3 regions of the Pelotomaculum isophthalicicum JI genome follow, and region 2 is predicted to be linked to each of the others. Evidence: riboswitches for the same ligand, from Rfam matches in the RefSeq annotation. Region 2 holds a riboswitch; each other region holds the start of a gene.
The links. Region 2 has a riboswitch for cyclic di-GMP ahead of L7E55_RS12200 (response regulator). Riboswitches for the same ligand answer to the same signal wherever they lie in the genome.
Positions count from the first base shown of each region.

Region 1 (4,777 bases), on a different contig from region 2:
ATCAAAGGCTGGCAGGTAGGCGGTCTGCGCCTTCCTTTAGTGCAAGTTACTGCGGCGGAAAAAGAAAATATTTGCTCCTTATTGGTAAACATGAAATTATTATAGGAAGTTGATAAATATATACCATTAGAACTTGTGGACAGGTTCCATAATATATTTGTCCAAGCCATTGAGCGCTGGCTTGTTGCAGGTAAAAAAATGAAGTATAATATTACCTGAATGTAAAGCAAGGCTTTCCTAGAACTATCAGTCAATAAAATACTTCCCACCTTCTCCTAGTTTATCTCACCGGTTGCAGTACGATATATAATTGTTTTTTTAGATGGTTAAGGAGGTGCGGATTTGGCGCGAGATCCCAAATTGTCCCTGATTCCTCTCGGAGGATTAGGGGAAATCGGCAAAAATATGATGGCGGTGAGATTTGGGGAGAATATTTTAGTAATTGACTGCGGTTTAATGTTCCCGGAAGAAGAAATGTTGGGAATAGATATTGTTATTCCGGACATTACCTATCTGTTGGATAATAGGGAGCTTGTCCGCGGGATAGTGCTTACCCATGGCCATGAGGATCATATAGGAGCCCTGCCTTATGTCTTGCGGCAGTTAAATGTTCCTGTGTACGGCACGAGGCTTACCTTAGGCTTGCTGCAAGGTAAGCTTAAGGAGCGGAATGTTGATGCCGCTCTTAATTCGGTTAAGCCAAGGGACATTGTTCAAATCGGGCCATTCAGGGTGGAATTCATCAAAGTATCGCACAGTATACCGGATGCTGTGGCAATAGCCGTGCATACACCGGTGGGAGTGATTATTTACACTGGTGACTTTAAATTTGACCAGACCCCGGTCGACGGCCAGGTTACTGATTTTCACCGGCTGGCTCAGTTGGGTGACAAAGGTGTATTGGTTTTGCTGTCGGATAGCACCAACGCTGAAATACCAGGATACACCCTTTCTGAGCGAATGGTGGGAAATACTTTTGATGAAACCTTTCGCCAGGCTACTGAGCGGATTATTATCGCCACATTTGCGTCAAATGTGCACAGGCTCCAGCAAGCCATCCAGGTAGCTCACAGGCAGAACCGCAAGGTTGCCGTAGTGGGACGTAGCATGGTTAATGTGGTCAGTGTGGCTTACGAACTCGGATATCTTCATATTCCCGAGAACACGATGGTCGAGTTAGATGAGGCAAACCGTCTGCCGAGACATAAGGTGGTAATTTTAACAACAGGCAGTCAGGGAGAACCGATGTCGGCTTTGACGAGAATAGCCTTGTCAGATCATAAACAGGTAGATATTGTACCGGGCGACACGGTTATTATTTCGGCCACTCCTATCCCCGGAAACGAAAAGGTGGTTGCCCGGATTATAGACCAGCTTTTCAAACAAGGAGCGTATGTTATTTACGAATCGGCTTCAAGTATTCACGTATCAGGACATCCGTGCCAGGAAGACCTCAAAATGATGATTAACCTGGTTCGCCCCAAGTTTTTTGTACCTGTGCACGGGGAATACAGAATGCTCATTAAGCACGCTGAACTGGCCAAAGAAGTTGGGGTTTTGCCGGGGAATGTTTTTGTGGCGGAAAATGGCCAGGTATTGGAATTCACCCGCCGCGCCGGGCGAATCAACGGCAAGGTAACGGCTGGAAAAGTGCTTGTTGATGGTTTAGGTGTCGGGGATGTTGGCAATATCGTTCTCAGAGATCGCAAGCAGCTATCCCAGGATGGAATTCTGATCGTGGTTGTTACAATAAATCGAGAAGCAGGTTTGATTGTAGCCGGTCCTGATATAGTATCACGAGGTTTTGTTTACGTCCGGGAATCGGAAGAATTGCTGGAAGAAGCCAGGATAAAGGTTAGGAATGCGTTAGATATATGCACGGAACGTGGTGTATCGGAATGGTCGGCAATTAAATCGCAAGTAAGGGAAGTTTTAGGAAAATTTCTTTATGAAAAAACTAGGAGAAGGCCAATGATTTTACCCATCATCATGGAAGTGTGACGAAAGAAACTGGAAATAATCCTAAGTGAATTAAGCCGCTATTATGCGGCTTTTCCGTTCTTATTACGGATATTTAAGTAAATGTAGTGAAAAAATATATTGCACAGGTAATTAATAACTTATATAATAACAACAAAGCAATCTATGCCGAAAGGCATAGGGCGCAAAGCTACGGACCTAAAGGGTTATTGATTTGCCTTACGGTAGCCGGGCTGCCTTAGGTTATATTATTATCGCCAAGCCTAAGTATTTAACTTGGGCTTGGCTTTATTATTACATATTGCGACAAATTGTTTACAATATAGTTGTTTTGAATAACTGAGGTGTGACATATGGTTAGAATAAAACCGGTCAAAGGCATATTTATATTACTATTAGGGATTGGTTTACTTATAGGAGCATATGACACTGCCAATGCAGTTGAACTTAATGGTGTAAGTCTCGGGCCGTCGATCGTCGACAAAACCGTTAAACCAGGGGAAAGCTTCGAACAAGAATTTAACGTGCAGAACCGGACAGGTGAAATTGTTAGAATTGAAGCATATTTACAGGATTTTCGCGAGGAAAACAACCAGTGGAATAAGGTCGAGGACATTGATTCCAGCTGGTCGCCCATGACCTGGGCTACTGTCGTCAGCGCTCCGGAAAAACTGGATAATGGGGAACAAGGTAAAATCCGTGTAAGATTTGATGTTCCTTTAAATGCTGAAGCGGGTGAGCATGTAACTTATTTTAACAGCAAATTCATACCTATGCTCCCGGAACAAGAAGGGAAGTTGTCCGCGGCTATTACTGTGGCATCAGAAATCCGCTCGCTTGTTTACGTGAAAGTAACCGATGCCGCTGGAAGTTTAAACCTAAAGCGAGACTGGCGCGTTATTAAAGCGGATACAGGTTTCTGGAACACTGGCAAGCCTGTTTTTATTGTGGCTGTAACAAACACAGGTGATGTGCACCTGGAAGTACGGGGTAATATTGAAATTTATGACGTTCTGAGAAACCAGAGGACTCAACTCAATGTACCATTGTTTAACGTTTTGCCCGGTAAAGAGAAAAAGATTGAAATTCCTTGGGACGAAGCGCCATTCATCGGTTATTTCCAAGGAAACATGTTGTTGACCTATAATAGTGAGAACTTTTATGAACGAAAGCTATCATTCTTAACCGGACCTCTGCTTACAATGGCTGGTACGGTGACGATTATTGCGGCCATTATTCTTGCCGTCATTCTATATATTCGCAAGCTTCACAAACGGTTGGCGGAAAAAGGAGGACTGCAGGACAATAATCCCGGAGCATAATCATAATTAAATGACACCAACGGTCCGGGTACAACATGAAAGGAGGTGAATTAGGTGAAAAAAACCGTAGCTATTCTTTTGATGCTAGGAATACTGATGGTTGCCGCGGGCATAGTGAATGCAGCCACCTTGGCTATAACCGCCAATGTTCAAAACTCATTGACCCTGGCGCTTAATCCAGCTTCTTTGACCTTTAACAACGTACAGCAAGGTACTGCTACTACCCCTGAGACATTGACAGCCACCACCAGTGGAACCGGTGCCTACCAACTCCAGCTTTCAAGCACATCATTCATCGCGTCTGGAGGAGTAACACAACCGGCTAGTGTGCTGCAGTACAGGGATCAATTGTTAGCAGGTAATTACGCAAATGCTTCAGGTACTGCTACAAACATGTTGGCTTCCGCCGGTACAGCAGTCGTAGGTGGGGATGCGAAGAACTTCGACATTCGGGTTAATTTCCCGGGTAACGCAAGTGACGGCAGTTACACTGCCACAGTTACAATTTCCGCTGTCCCACAATAAAAGCATTGCCATAAAACAAATAATCCAAAAAAGGCTGCCACCCAAAACGGATTTTGTCTTGACAATGCTTAAGTTTATTTTAACATGATCACAAGACGAAAACAAATCTAGAAATAAGTGGGATAGCGTATGTATAGTGTCTGGGACTTTAGTCCCAGACACTATACTACTTGCCGCTTTGCTGGCTGCAAGTAGTGGTTGGACTAAGGGGGAAGATGCGTTGGGTAAATGGACGGTAAAACTCCTTTGTTTACTTCTGGGGTCGCTTTGTTTAATAATTTGCTCTGCAAACGGCGCCAACCTGGAAACTAAGGCCAATATACAGAAACAGCTTGATGTCATAATAGATGCTAATTCATTGTCATTTCCAACGGTTAATGTTGGCAAAATTAGCGAAGAAAAAAATGTTACTGTCATGGTTAAGGGTAATGACCTATATCAGCTATATATTCAAGCAACAGTTTTAAAAGCAGATGGTTTAAAGGAGCTTCTGCCAACTGTGCTGGAGTTCAAGGAAAAGTCGGAGTCACGGTGGCTTCCTGCATCAGATGCGCTGATTCCTGTATTGACAACGCCGGCTATGGCAAAAGCGAGTGGCGATCAAAAAGAAATAGCTTTTCGCTTGAATGTTCCACCTTCCGCTAAGCCTGGCTTGTATAGTTGTGAAGTGAATATAATTGCCTGTGTGTACGCGGATGCAAATAAAAGTGTGAACAAAGATATTCCTGCCGGTGTAAGCGAAGATGTTCATAAGATTGACAATGAAAATGATTCTACAAGTGTAAGCGAACATGTTTATAATTGATATGTTAAGCTGTGAATAATTTTTATTGATGAGGGAGTGTTGACAAAAATTTCTGGACAAGCTGTGGGTCGAATTGTTCACCGGAACATTTTTTTAATTCAACCACTGCTTCACTAACAGTTGTAGCTTTTCGGTAAGGACGGTC
Region 1 is NZ_JAKOAV010000003.1:101,903-106,679, forward strand. It holds gene dapA (4-hydroxy-tetrahydrodipicolinate synthase) at 1-105, shown strand, start outside; gene L7E55_RS02865 (ribonuclease J) at 343-2,001, shown strand; cyclic di-GMP riboswitch class I at 2,128-2,221, shown strand; gene L7E55_RS02870 (fimbrial biogenesis chaperone) at 2,334-3,302, shown strand; gene L7E55_RS02875 (hypothetical protein) at 3,357-3,827, shown strand; gene L7E55_RS02880 (hypothetical protein) at 4,048-4,632, shown strand; gene L7E55_RS02885 (sensor domain-containing diguanylate cyclase/phosphohydrolase) at 4,655-4,777, opposite strand, start outside.
Region 1: linked by a shared signal. The riboswitch ahead of L7E55_RS02870 (fimbrial biogenesis chaperone) and the one ahead of L7E55_RS12200 (response regulator) in region 2 are both predicted to bind cyclic di-GMP.

Region 2 (4,777 bases):
ACGTGATATTTAACAGCGTCAAAAAGAGGCGTTCTAAACTGATCCAATAACTTTTCCCATCCTTCTATTGACATTACCGCGTTTCAAGCAAAATGTCTCATATTTTGTTCAGCTATCAGCACCACGATCGGTGTCTGCTGGTCGTCATTGCCATGCGGGTTATCTTTAAGATAATCAAACAACATATCCTGGGCGACTCCGTCGGTGGCAGCCAGAATGTCTACCTTCCCAATATCGTTCACATCTGTAATAACCGCCTCGGCTCCGGTTGCCTGCTTGATCCTGTCCACGACTTTTTGCGGGTCCTTCGGACCGAGAACGATATGCCTGTCAAAGGGATACATCGTACCTGCAAAGTCGTCTATCTGGGCTAGATGCCGGCCGGCCACCCGGTAGAAATCTCCCCTTCGCCCAACCAGCCTGCCCAGTCCCGCTGCCAACACACCCAGGAGAAAACGCGGCAGACCGGTCTCTTGTATGGCTACCTGCATGGATGGCGGAGCGGCGAGGCTACCTTCTTTACCGGGGAAGTTGCTTAAGATGCGAGCAAGCAAACCTGGCTTCACCGTTTCCGGCCGGATGGCTCGTCCCTGACTAATGGCTACCACACTTTCAGCCACGGCAATAATATCGCCCGGGGAGACTATCTCACCGACGTATTTTTTCGACACATCCACAATATCGTCTTTCTCTGTAATAATGTGTGTTTTAATTGATATTTTTCCGGATATCATGAATAATCACCTTTAGAATTCGCGCCGTTTTGGGCAAAGTATTTTATTAGACCGTTGAAAATCCCTTCCGCGGCTCTCTTTTGAACTGTCAGGCCGCGCAGGAATACTTCCTCCACTAAGTTGGTTATTGTCAGCACTTCCGCCTCTATCGCCGGTACTCCACCAATCGCGGCCAACTCCGCCTGTTCCGCCGTCCCTCTGTCAGCGGCCTTGAGCTTATTGACCAAACCTTCCTGGACGTAACGCGCTAAAATAGCGCTCTGTTTATTAGCGGGAGCATATAGCGTGGCAACTCCGTCTTCATTACTATCGTCACAGGAGCGATTGTGGACGCCGATGTATACGTCGGCGCCTGTTTGTTTAACCAGAGCAAATCTTTTTTCCCTGGTAATATTTTCATCACCGTTCCTGGTAAGCACAACATCTGCGTTTACCCGGCGCAGAATGTTTTCCAGTTTTTTTGCGATGGGTATAACCACGTCTTTTTCCTGAAGGCTTACAGGTCCTTTCCCACCGGTGTCTTCACCTCCGTGACCGGGGTCAATAACAATCTTTTTCCCGCTGAACAATTTGGTAATAGACGAGCGGTTCAAAGCGATTTCCACCCGGAAGGGAAAACCTTTAAGATCTGTCAACCTAAACTCCGCCGGGTGTTCCAGCATCATTTCCACTGAAACAGTTTTTTTACCGTTCTGCTTTACAATTAACTCGCGTAAAAGTCCGTCGTTTACCTCTGTCGTTCCCCCCGGCATATTCAAAATAACGCCTTCACCTTCGAAAATAACCCTTCCGTCAGCATTTCTGGCACCATGCTTATATGGCTTCGTCGACTCGAGAACCACTTTGGTAAGCCATTCGCCTTTTTCTTCATCTACAATTTTTGACCACATGTTGGTTATTCTCGGTGCTTTTTGTTTAGACAAAATGGCCCCTCCTCGCCACATTTTGGAACCAGAACCATTTAACCAACTACCACCTAATAAGATTCTTTAATCAAAGTAGTTTTCCTGTTTATTGAATAATTGTTTTTGCTCTCTCCGCGTCCGAATCCTTGACAACTATTCTTCCGCCACCCATTAAATTAACAGAGTTAATAGTTGCTTACTCCATATTTTTCTTATTTAAGTAACAATTGTAACTTTATTCTTGTCCATTAATATAGCACCCTTCGAATAAAAAATATTCGGCAAGAGGAAGGGTATTTCCTGCAATATATGAGAGAAGGCGCTAAAAAAGGGCCGCCCGTCAAAGGCGACCCATCAAAATCTCATCCTCCTATTGCTCATATATCTTTTGTCGATAACAACGTGCTTGAAGCCTTAAGTCAATTCGTATATGCAATGAAATAAGTTTTACCGTTGCTTTACAATTGGAAGTTTTTTTCGTTAATAAGTCTTACACAAGCATCAACTACATGCGGATCATAAAGAACGTTTTTCTTCTCAATGATCTCGCTAATAGCATTTTTAAAACCCATAGCCGGCCGGTAAGGCCGGTGAGAAGATATTGCTTCCACAACATCAGCAACGGAAATAATTTTAGCTTCCAGGATGATATCTTCACCCATTAGACCTCCCGGGTAGCCTGTTCCATCCAGCCGCTCATGATGTTGCAAGATAGCTTTAGCAACTGTGCAGGGAAATTCTATATCTTTAATAATCTCATAGCCAAGCCGTGGATGGGTCTTAATAATTCCAAACTCGTTTTCATTCAAACAACCCGGTTTGCATAGGATCTCAGCTGGTACAACTATTTTGCCAATATCATGCAGAAAGCCCGCCATACGGATTTCATCAATTTGCTCTTTGGAAAGACCCATTTCATTAGCAATAGCAGTAGCAAGTTTTGCTACACGTCGCTCGTGACCAGCTGTGTAAGGGTCTCTCATCTCTATCATCAAAGCGATAGCCTTTACGGTTCCCTCCATAGTCCTCTTTAATTTATTGAAGCTTTTTTTGAGATCTTCCTCTATTGACTTACGTTCCTTGACTTCTGTTTGGAGAGAAAATGTTCTTTCCCGCACGATTGTTTCTAAGTTCTTATTTAAATTTCTTAATTCATCACGCGCTTTTAGCAGATCAAGGTTTTTCTGCACAGCGTTTTCATAGGTAGAAAGAAGAAAATCAAGAATTTGCTTATTTTCTAAAGTAAGATGATTGGAGTTGAAAGCTGGGTTAACAGTATTACTGGTATGTCTTTAAGACTTTCATTAATTTTTATTTGCCGGCAAAGTTGATAGCCGTCCATACCGGGCATAATGATGTCACTAATAACAATATTTGGCTTGCTGTTATATAAATAGTTCAGCGCTTCCTCGCCACTATTGGCGACAGCAACGTGATAATTATTTTTTTGAAGGACATTTTTTAGTTTCAAAGCTTGAACCGGACTGTCTTCTACCACTAATATACTTATGTTTTTTCCCATAGCTTCTCCTTTCGGCTGATAATTGATATATATAATGGCTGTTCAGGAAATCTATTTAGGAAATATCCATTTTTTTATGTATTCTACGATTTCCAATTAACTGAATAAATTTACTCACTATATAAAATGTGAGTTATTATAAAACTAAAACCCGCTAATAAATCAGCGGGTTTTAACACGAACCAATATTGTTATCGTGGCAACCCGGCTGTCATAGTAAACTTACCTTAGACCCGTGGCTTTGCGTAAGTATCCTTTCGGATACTTTGCCAAATATAAGATTATAGCAGACAATGTCAGAATATTAGGTTTTTTTGATTATATACTTCATGGTCCTAAATTCAAATAGGACCAACGTCCCATTTCTAGCCGCCTCGACAACTTATTCAGATATCTGCAAAAATATTTGAGTTAAGTTAACACATGCTTTACAGAATTGCCTATTGTTGAGAAAGTTAATAAATAAATACTATACTAATTTCCAGTAATTATCAAAGGATAATTATTGCTTGTGTCGTATTATAAAATTATTTTAATATTCAAACCATTTAGATAACATATTTTTTATTAACGATCATCCGAGGTGAACAGAATGGACACCATAATTAAAACAAAAAAAGAACTAATCAATGAGTCGGTTGATGACAACGATGGTAATCTGGTTGGAGCTATCAAATCCATTCGTGATATTACTAAACATAAGCATGAGGAGCAGGAAATAAGACAATACCGTAACCACCTTGAGAAACTGGTAATAGAATTAAGAACGACCAATGAACGTCTTCAACAGGAAATTACTGAGCGGAAGCAGATAGAGGAAGCTTTACGTGAGAGTGAAGAACGCTACCGGCAACTTGTTGAGCTTTCACCCGATGCAATTTTTCTTCACAGCAAAGACAGGCTTGACTTTATAAACGAAGCGGCAGCAAAGCTTATAGGTGCGGAAAGCCCTGAAGAAGCTATCGGTATGCCAATGATTGATTTAATTGAACCAGACTACCGGGAAATCGTTAGCGAAAAGTGGAGGCTGGTGCAAGAAGAGGGAAAAAGAGTCCCCTCAAAAGAAGAAAAGCTAATTCAGTTTGATGGTACAGTTATAGATATAGAAGTCATGACTGCTCCTTTAACTTTTCAAGGTAAACCCAAAATATTAGCAGTCGTCCGCGATATCACCGAGCGTAAACAAGCAGAGAAAGCGTTGAAAGAATCTCACGATAGATTTGTGACTGTATTGGACAGCCTTGATACAGGAGTTTATGTTATTGATATAGAAACCCATGAGATTATTTTCACCAATGAATATACTAGAAAGCACCTGGGCGCTGTTGAAGGAGAAATATGTTGGAAAAGTATTAATGCTGGTCAATCCGGACCATGTGATTTCTGCACTAATAATAAATTGCTTACACCCGAAGGTGAACCCACCGGACTACACATCTGGGAATTTCAAAACACGATTAGCGGTAAATGGATTGAATGCCGTAATCAGGCGATCAGATGGATAGACGGTCGAATGGTCCGTCTGGAAATCGCTACAGATATTACGGAGCGAAGACTGGTAAAAGACTTAATCGAGGTTGAAAGAAAAGAACTTTTTACTGCATTACAGCTAACAG
Region 2 is NZ_JAKOAV010000023.1:51,959-56,735, forward strand. It holds gene L7E55_RS12180 (aminotransferase class I/II-fold pyridoxal phosphate-dependent enzyme) at 1-47, opposite strand, end outside; gene L7E55_RS12185 (coenzyme F420-0:L-glutamate ligase) at 84-734, opposite strand; gene L7E55_RS12190 (N-acetylmuramoyl-L-alanine amidase family protein) at 731-1,657, opposite strand; gene L7E55_RS12195 (HD-GYP domain-containing protein) at 2,098-2,829, opposite strand; gene L7E55_RS12200 (response regulator) at 2,877-3,161, opposite strand; cyclic di-GMP riboswitch class I at 3,357-3,442, opposite strand; gene L7E55_RS12205 (PAS domain S-box protein) at 3,754-4,777, shown strand, end outside.

Region 3 (4,777 bases), on a different contig from region 2:
TGATACGTAACCTGCCCGGTCAATTAGCGCCTTCATTTCCGGCGTCATATCGGAAAAGTAAGTTGGTGATCCCAGGATAATCCCATCCGCATCCAACATTTTTTTAAAATACATATTAAATGAATCACTATCGTTGGAGCAACGCTTATCTTTATTTTCCAGGCATTTCATACAGGCCAGACATCCTCTGATCTTCTCGCCGGCCAACTGGATTAATTCCGTCTCGATGCCTTCCTTTTCCAGTTCTACGAAAACCCGTTTGATTAGAATAGCGGTATTCCCATCTTTTCTGGCGCTGCCGTTAATACCTACAACTTTCATCAGCTAATCACCCTTCCTGTTTTATTAATACTAAGATACCATGCCTATCACATAATGGCTACTCTCCCCAAGTTTATGATACAATTGATACCCGGGGAGAAATGGAGGGAAACACATGGACAGAAGCGAAAAAGAACTGAAGGTTATGCTCATGCTCTTAGAGCATGGCGTCAGCCGGGATGTTGCCATAGTCGCTGTAAATGAAATATGGAGCGAGCAGGATTTGGATGAGATTATTTCTTTACCACCCGAGAAAGTGGCGGAAATCGCTCAAGACATGAAGGATTTGTGAAGTTATGGAGGAAAGTTAATTTTCCTTCTTAGTCTCATAGGATTCAAGTGTTCTTTGCAACAATGTCAGCAGTTCAGATTTAGTAATAAATTGATCCGGCTTAAAGGCACCGTCAGGATATCCGATGACAATACCCTTGGCCGCGGCGGCTCTTATGCCAAGCGCCCACGCAGGCAAATCATCTGTAAAGTTAGTATTTTGTTCTGACGTTGGGAATAGTTTACCTGCCGCGTTGGCTGCCTCCGCCCTGGTTAGATAATTATCCGGCTCAAGTAAATTTTGACAGCCGACAATAACCCCGGAATCTATTAATGGCTTTATTTTATCCAGATCTTGCGGAGAAATTTTATCTGAGTCCAAGAAACGCTCTGTAAGGATTTTATCGTCATAGACTATTTTTAACGGACATGAGGGGAAAGGTACGGTCGAATCAGCCAGAATTTTCATAAACTCCAGCCGGGTAACTTTTTCATCAGGATTTTCCTTATATTCTTTCGCGACATCAATTAACCGGGATACTCTAAGCGTACTATAATTTTCTTTATCAAAAACAAAGTCCAATACCATGATCTTGCCTGCGGCATCAATATTCCCGACTTCCACAGTAATGGAACGGGGGGTACCTGATATAAATTTGATACCCGGTACATTTTTGGCGTCCTGTATCTGATTTTTTTCGCCGTCCAAAATCTTGGGCCACTCAACATAATTTTTATACGTGTCGGCGGTAGGAGCTTGCATATAGCACGCGCCCACCGGCAGAGTCACCATTACTTTGTTCCCGGGCTTTACCGGGATACTTATATCTTTCTTTCCCGTTATCCTTAAAGTACCCATTACCCTGTTATCGCCAAACGAAACATTGGGGGTCGACAGTACTGTATTAATTGTATTACCTTCGTGTACTTTTTCGCCCCCACAATCCGGATCGGAAACAGTAATGGCGATATCGCTATCAGCAAAACCTATGGACGGTATACCAAGCGAAATTAAAAACAGGGCAGTGAAAACCGTTAATATAATAATTCTTCTGGGATTAATATGCACGCAAATAATCTCCTTTTGAGTTAACAATTATTATCTAATTTTACCACACCTTTTCTCTCTTTGAAACACTTTGCGAATACATTCCAACCGCCCACCTCAGCCAAATACATATCCTGAACAGCTAATGCTTTTCCTTTAATTCCCTGCCTGTAAAATAAAAAACCACCTTATCACTAATAGTGGCAGGTGGTATGAACCTTATATTTTCAGGGATTTAGACTATATTATTATTATTTTCGTATACTTATGATGTAACCCGTTTAATGTAACCCGTTTCTATTTTGTAAGCATTTTTGAGAGCGGTTTTAAGAGTAAAAAAAGTACTATTGCGACACCTAGTGTTACAATTATGGCGGTCATAGTGTGAACCAAGTGCCAGAGTAGAAGATAACCAGTGGACACAACTATGGACATCAGCATCAGTGGAAAAGCTATCTTCATATAGTTAATAAAGCTGATAAGCAGACCCCTTTTTTCGGCTATACCTATGACGACCACATTAGCTGAGGCACCGATAGCGGTACCGTTGCCACCCAGACAGGCGCCTAAGGACAACGACCACCAGAGTAAGTTTAAGTCGGCAATACCTCCCAGGCGGCCCATGTCTTGAATTAGTGGGATCATTGTAGCGACAAAAGGTATGTTATCGACAAAGGCCGAGGCTATGGCAGACAGCCAGAGAATCAGCATAGACGTCGGCACCATGTTGCCGCCGGTCACCTCTAGCGACCACTTGGCCATTGCCTCAATAACACCAACCTCTTCCAAAGCTCCCACCACCACGAAAAGGCCGACGAAGAAGAAGATAACAGGCCACTCAACCGCATGCAGAGAATGTTCCGGATCACTCCTGGTGACAAGAAGCAATAGACTGGCCCCTGACAAGGCTATGACGGATGATTCCAGGTGTACATATTGGTGCAGGACAAAACCTAATACGGTAAGAAAAAGCACCACGAGGCATTTATGTAAAAGCTTGGCGTCCTTTATCTCATCCTTCTCATCAATTTCCATAATAACAGATTGAAGTTCCGGTCTGGCCACCAGTTGTTTCCGGTATATGATTTGTATAAAGAAAATGGTCAAAATGTATATAACAACTATGACAGGCGTCAGATTAAAGACAAAATCCATAAAGCCAAGCCCGGTGGCGCTACCGATCATGATGTTCGGCGGGTCACCGATTAAAGTAGCCGTACCGCCAATATTGGAGGAGATGATCTCAGCAATCAGGAACGGCAACGGGTTAAGTTCCAGCTGCTTGGCTATGGCAAAGGTTACCGGCACAATTAACAGCACGGTCGTAACATTATCTAAAAAAGCAGACAAGACAGCCGTGATCAAAGAAAGGGCGGCGATAATTTTGAGCGGTTCTCCCTTTGAACCCTTGGCCGCCTTGATCGCCAAGTATTCAAAAATACCGGTTTGCTTAGTGATGCCCACGATTATCATCATCCCCACCAGCAAGCCAATGGTGTTGAAATCGATGGCTTCGATAACTTGCTCCAGACCCAATATTTTTGTTAAGGCCATCAAACAAGCTCCCACCAGGGCAACCACAGTGCGATGAATTTTTTCTGAAACGATTACTGCGTATGTAATTAAGAATACCGCAGTTGCAAAAAAAACCTGAGTACTTTCTGACAAGATAGACTCCCCTTTCCATATCAATACATTTGATCAATATCTTGTTTTCAAGTTTCACCTCCTTATATTCTCGAATAATTATAAGATTTTTTGTTTTTATAAAGCTATTTAACACAATATCTTAAATAAATAAAAAAAGGGCGAGTATAGTCATATAAGACTATACCCACCCCAGTAAAGTCAGCTTCCTTGTTGCCTGGCAATCATGGCTTACTACTAAGCGTTAGACCCAAGGCTATGCGTCCCCGGCTTTCGCACGGGTTTGCCCAACACGTTGCGATAATATTTATTTAATTTAATTTTATTATATCGTAATTGGCTTTACGGTACAATAATTATATTATTCATAACTTTTGGCATGATATTTGTGCTGGTTATTTCAGCTGTCGTACACTGTCATATTCTCCTTCACATGACCTGCATGATGACCTTTCATTCCCCCAAAGTTAAAACCCGGCAACTCGCCACGCGGCGTAAAATAGGTATGCAGCAGTTTTTTAGACATGTTGCTCAGTGGGTGTCCCAGGAACTCTTCATAAATTTTTTTCACTGCCGGATTTTCGTGAGCGCGCCTTATTTTTTTCGAATAATCGATTCGTTCCAGGGCATCGGCCCGGTTATGGCGGTAATCCAACGATATCTCCTTATGTTCCCTGGTGCCGAATATCGGTTGACCGCCTCCTCCCACACAGCCGCCGGGACAAGCCATGATTTCCGCGTAGTCAAATTGCTCGCCGGCTTTCAACCTGTCCATTAAAATCCTGGCGTTCCCGGTACCATGCGCGATAGCCACTTTAATCCGTCTTCCCTTCAATTCCACCCAGGCTTCTTTCAATCCGCTAAACCCGCGTAACTCCTCATAGTCCAGCACATCCAACTCCTGGCCGGAGGTAAGATAATACGCGGTTCGCACCGCCGCCTCAATCACCCCTCCGGTAGAACCGAAGATAGCCCCGGCGCCGCTGGCAATCCCCATGGGAGTATCATAATCTTCATCCGGCAAGTCGCAGAAATTTATTCCCGCCTGCCTGATCATTCTCGCCAGCTCTCTGGTAGTTAAAACCCAGTCCACATCTTTAAAATTGCCGGTGCCCATTTCCGGCCTGCTGGCCTCAAACTTTTTCGCCGTGCAGGGCATGATTGCCACTACCACGATTTTTTCGGGATCAAGTCCCTGCTTCCCGGCAAAATAAGTTTTAGTCAGAGCTCCGAACATTTCATGAGGAGACTTGCAGGTTGACAAGTTCTCCAGAAACTCCGGGTAAAAGTGCTCGGCGAACTTAACCCAGCCGGGGCTGCAGGAGGACAGCAGGGGCAGCTTGTCACCCTGCTCCAACCTTTCCAATAATTCATGGGCTTCTTCCATGATGGTCAAGTCAGCGGTAAAGTCCGTGGAGAACACCTTGTCAAAACCCAGACGCCGCAAAGCGGCCACCAGTTTCCCGGTAACCACCGTACCCACCGGGTAGC
Region 3 is NZ_JAKOAV010000017.1:17,845-22,621, forward strand. It holds gene L7E55_RS09915 (flavodoxin family protein) at 1-321, opposite strand, end outside; gene L7E55_RS09920 (hypothetical protein) at 437-613, shown strand; gene L7E55_RS09925 (S-layer homology domain-containing protein) at 629-1,660, opposite strand; gene L7E55_RS09930 (ArsB/NhaD family transporter) at 1,937-3,307, opposite strand; cyclic di-GMP riboswitch class I at 3,495-3,584, opposite strand; gene L7E55_RS09935 (NADH-dependent [FeFe] hydrogenase, group A6) at 3,687-4,777, opposite strand, start outside.
Region 3: linked by a shared signal. The riboswitch ahead of L7E55_RS09930 (ArsB/NhaD family transporter) and the one ahead of L7E55_RS12200 (response regulator) in region 2 are both predicted to bind cyclic di-GMP.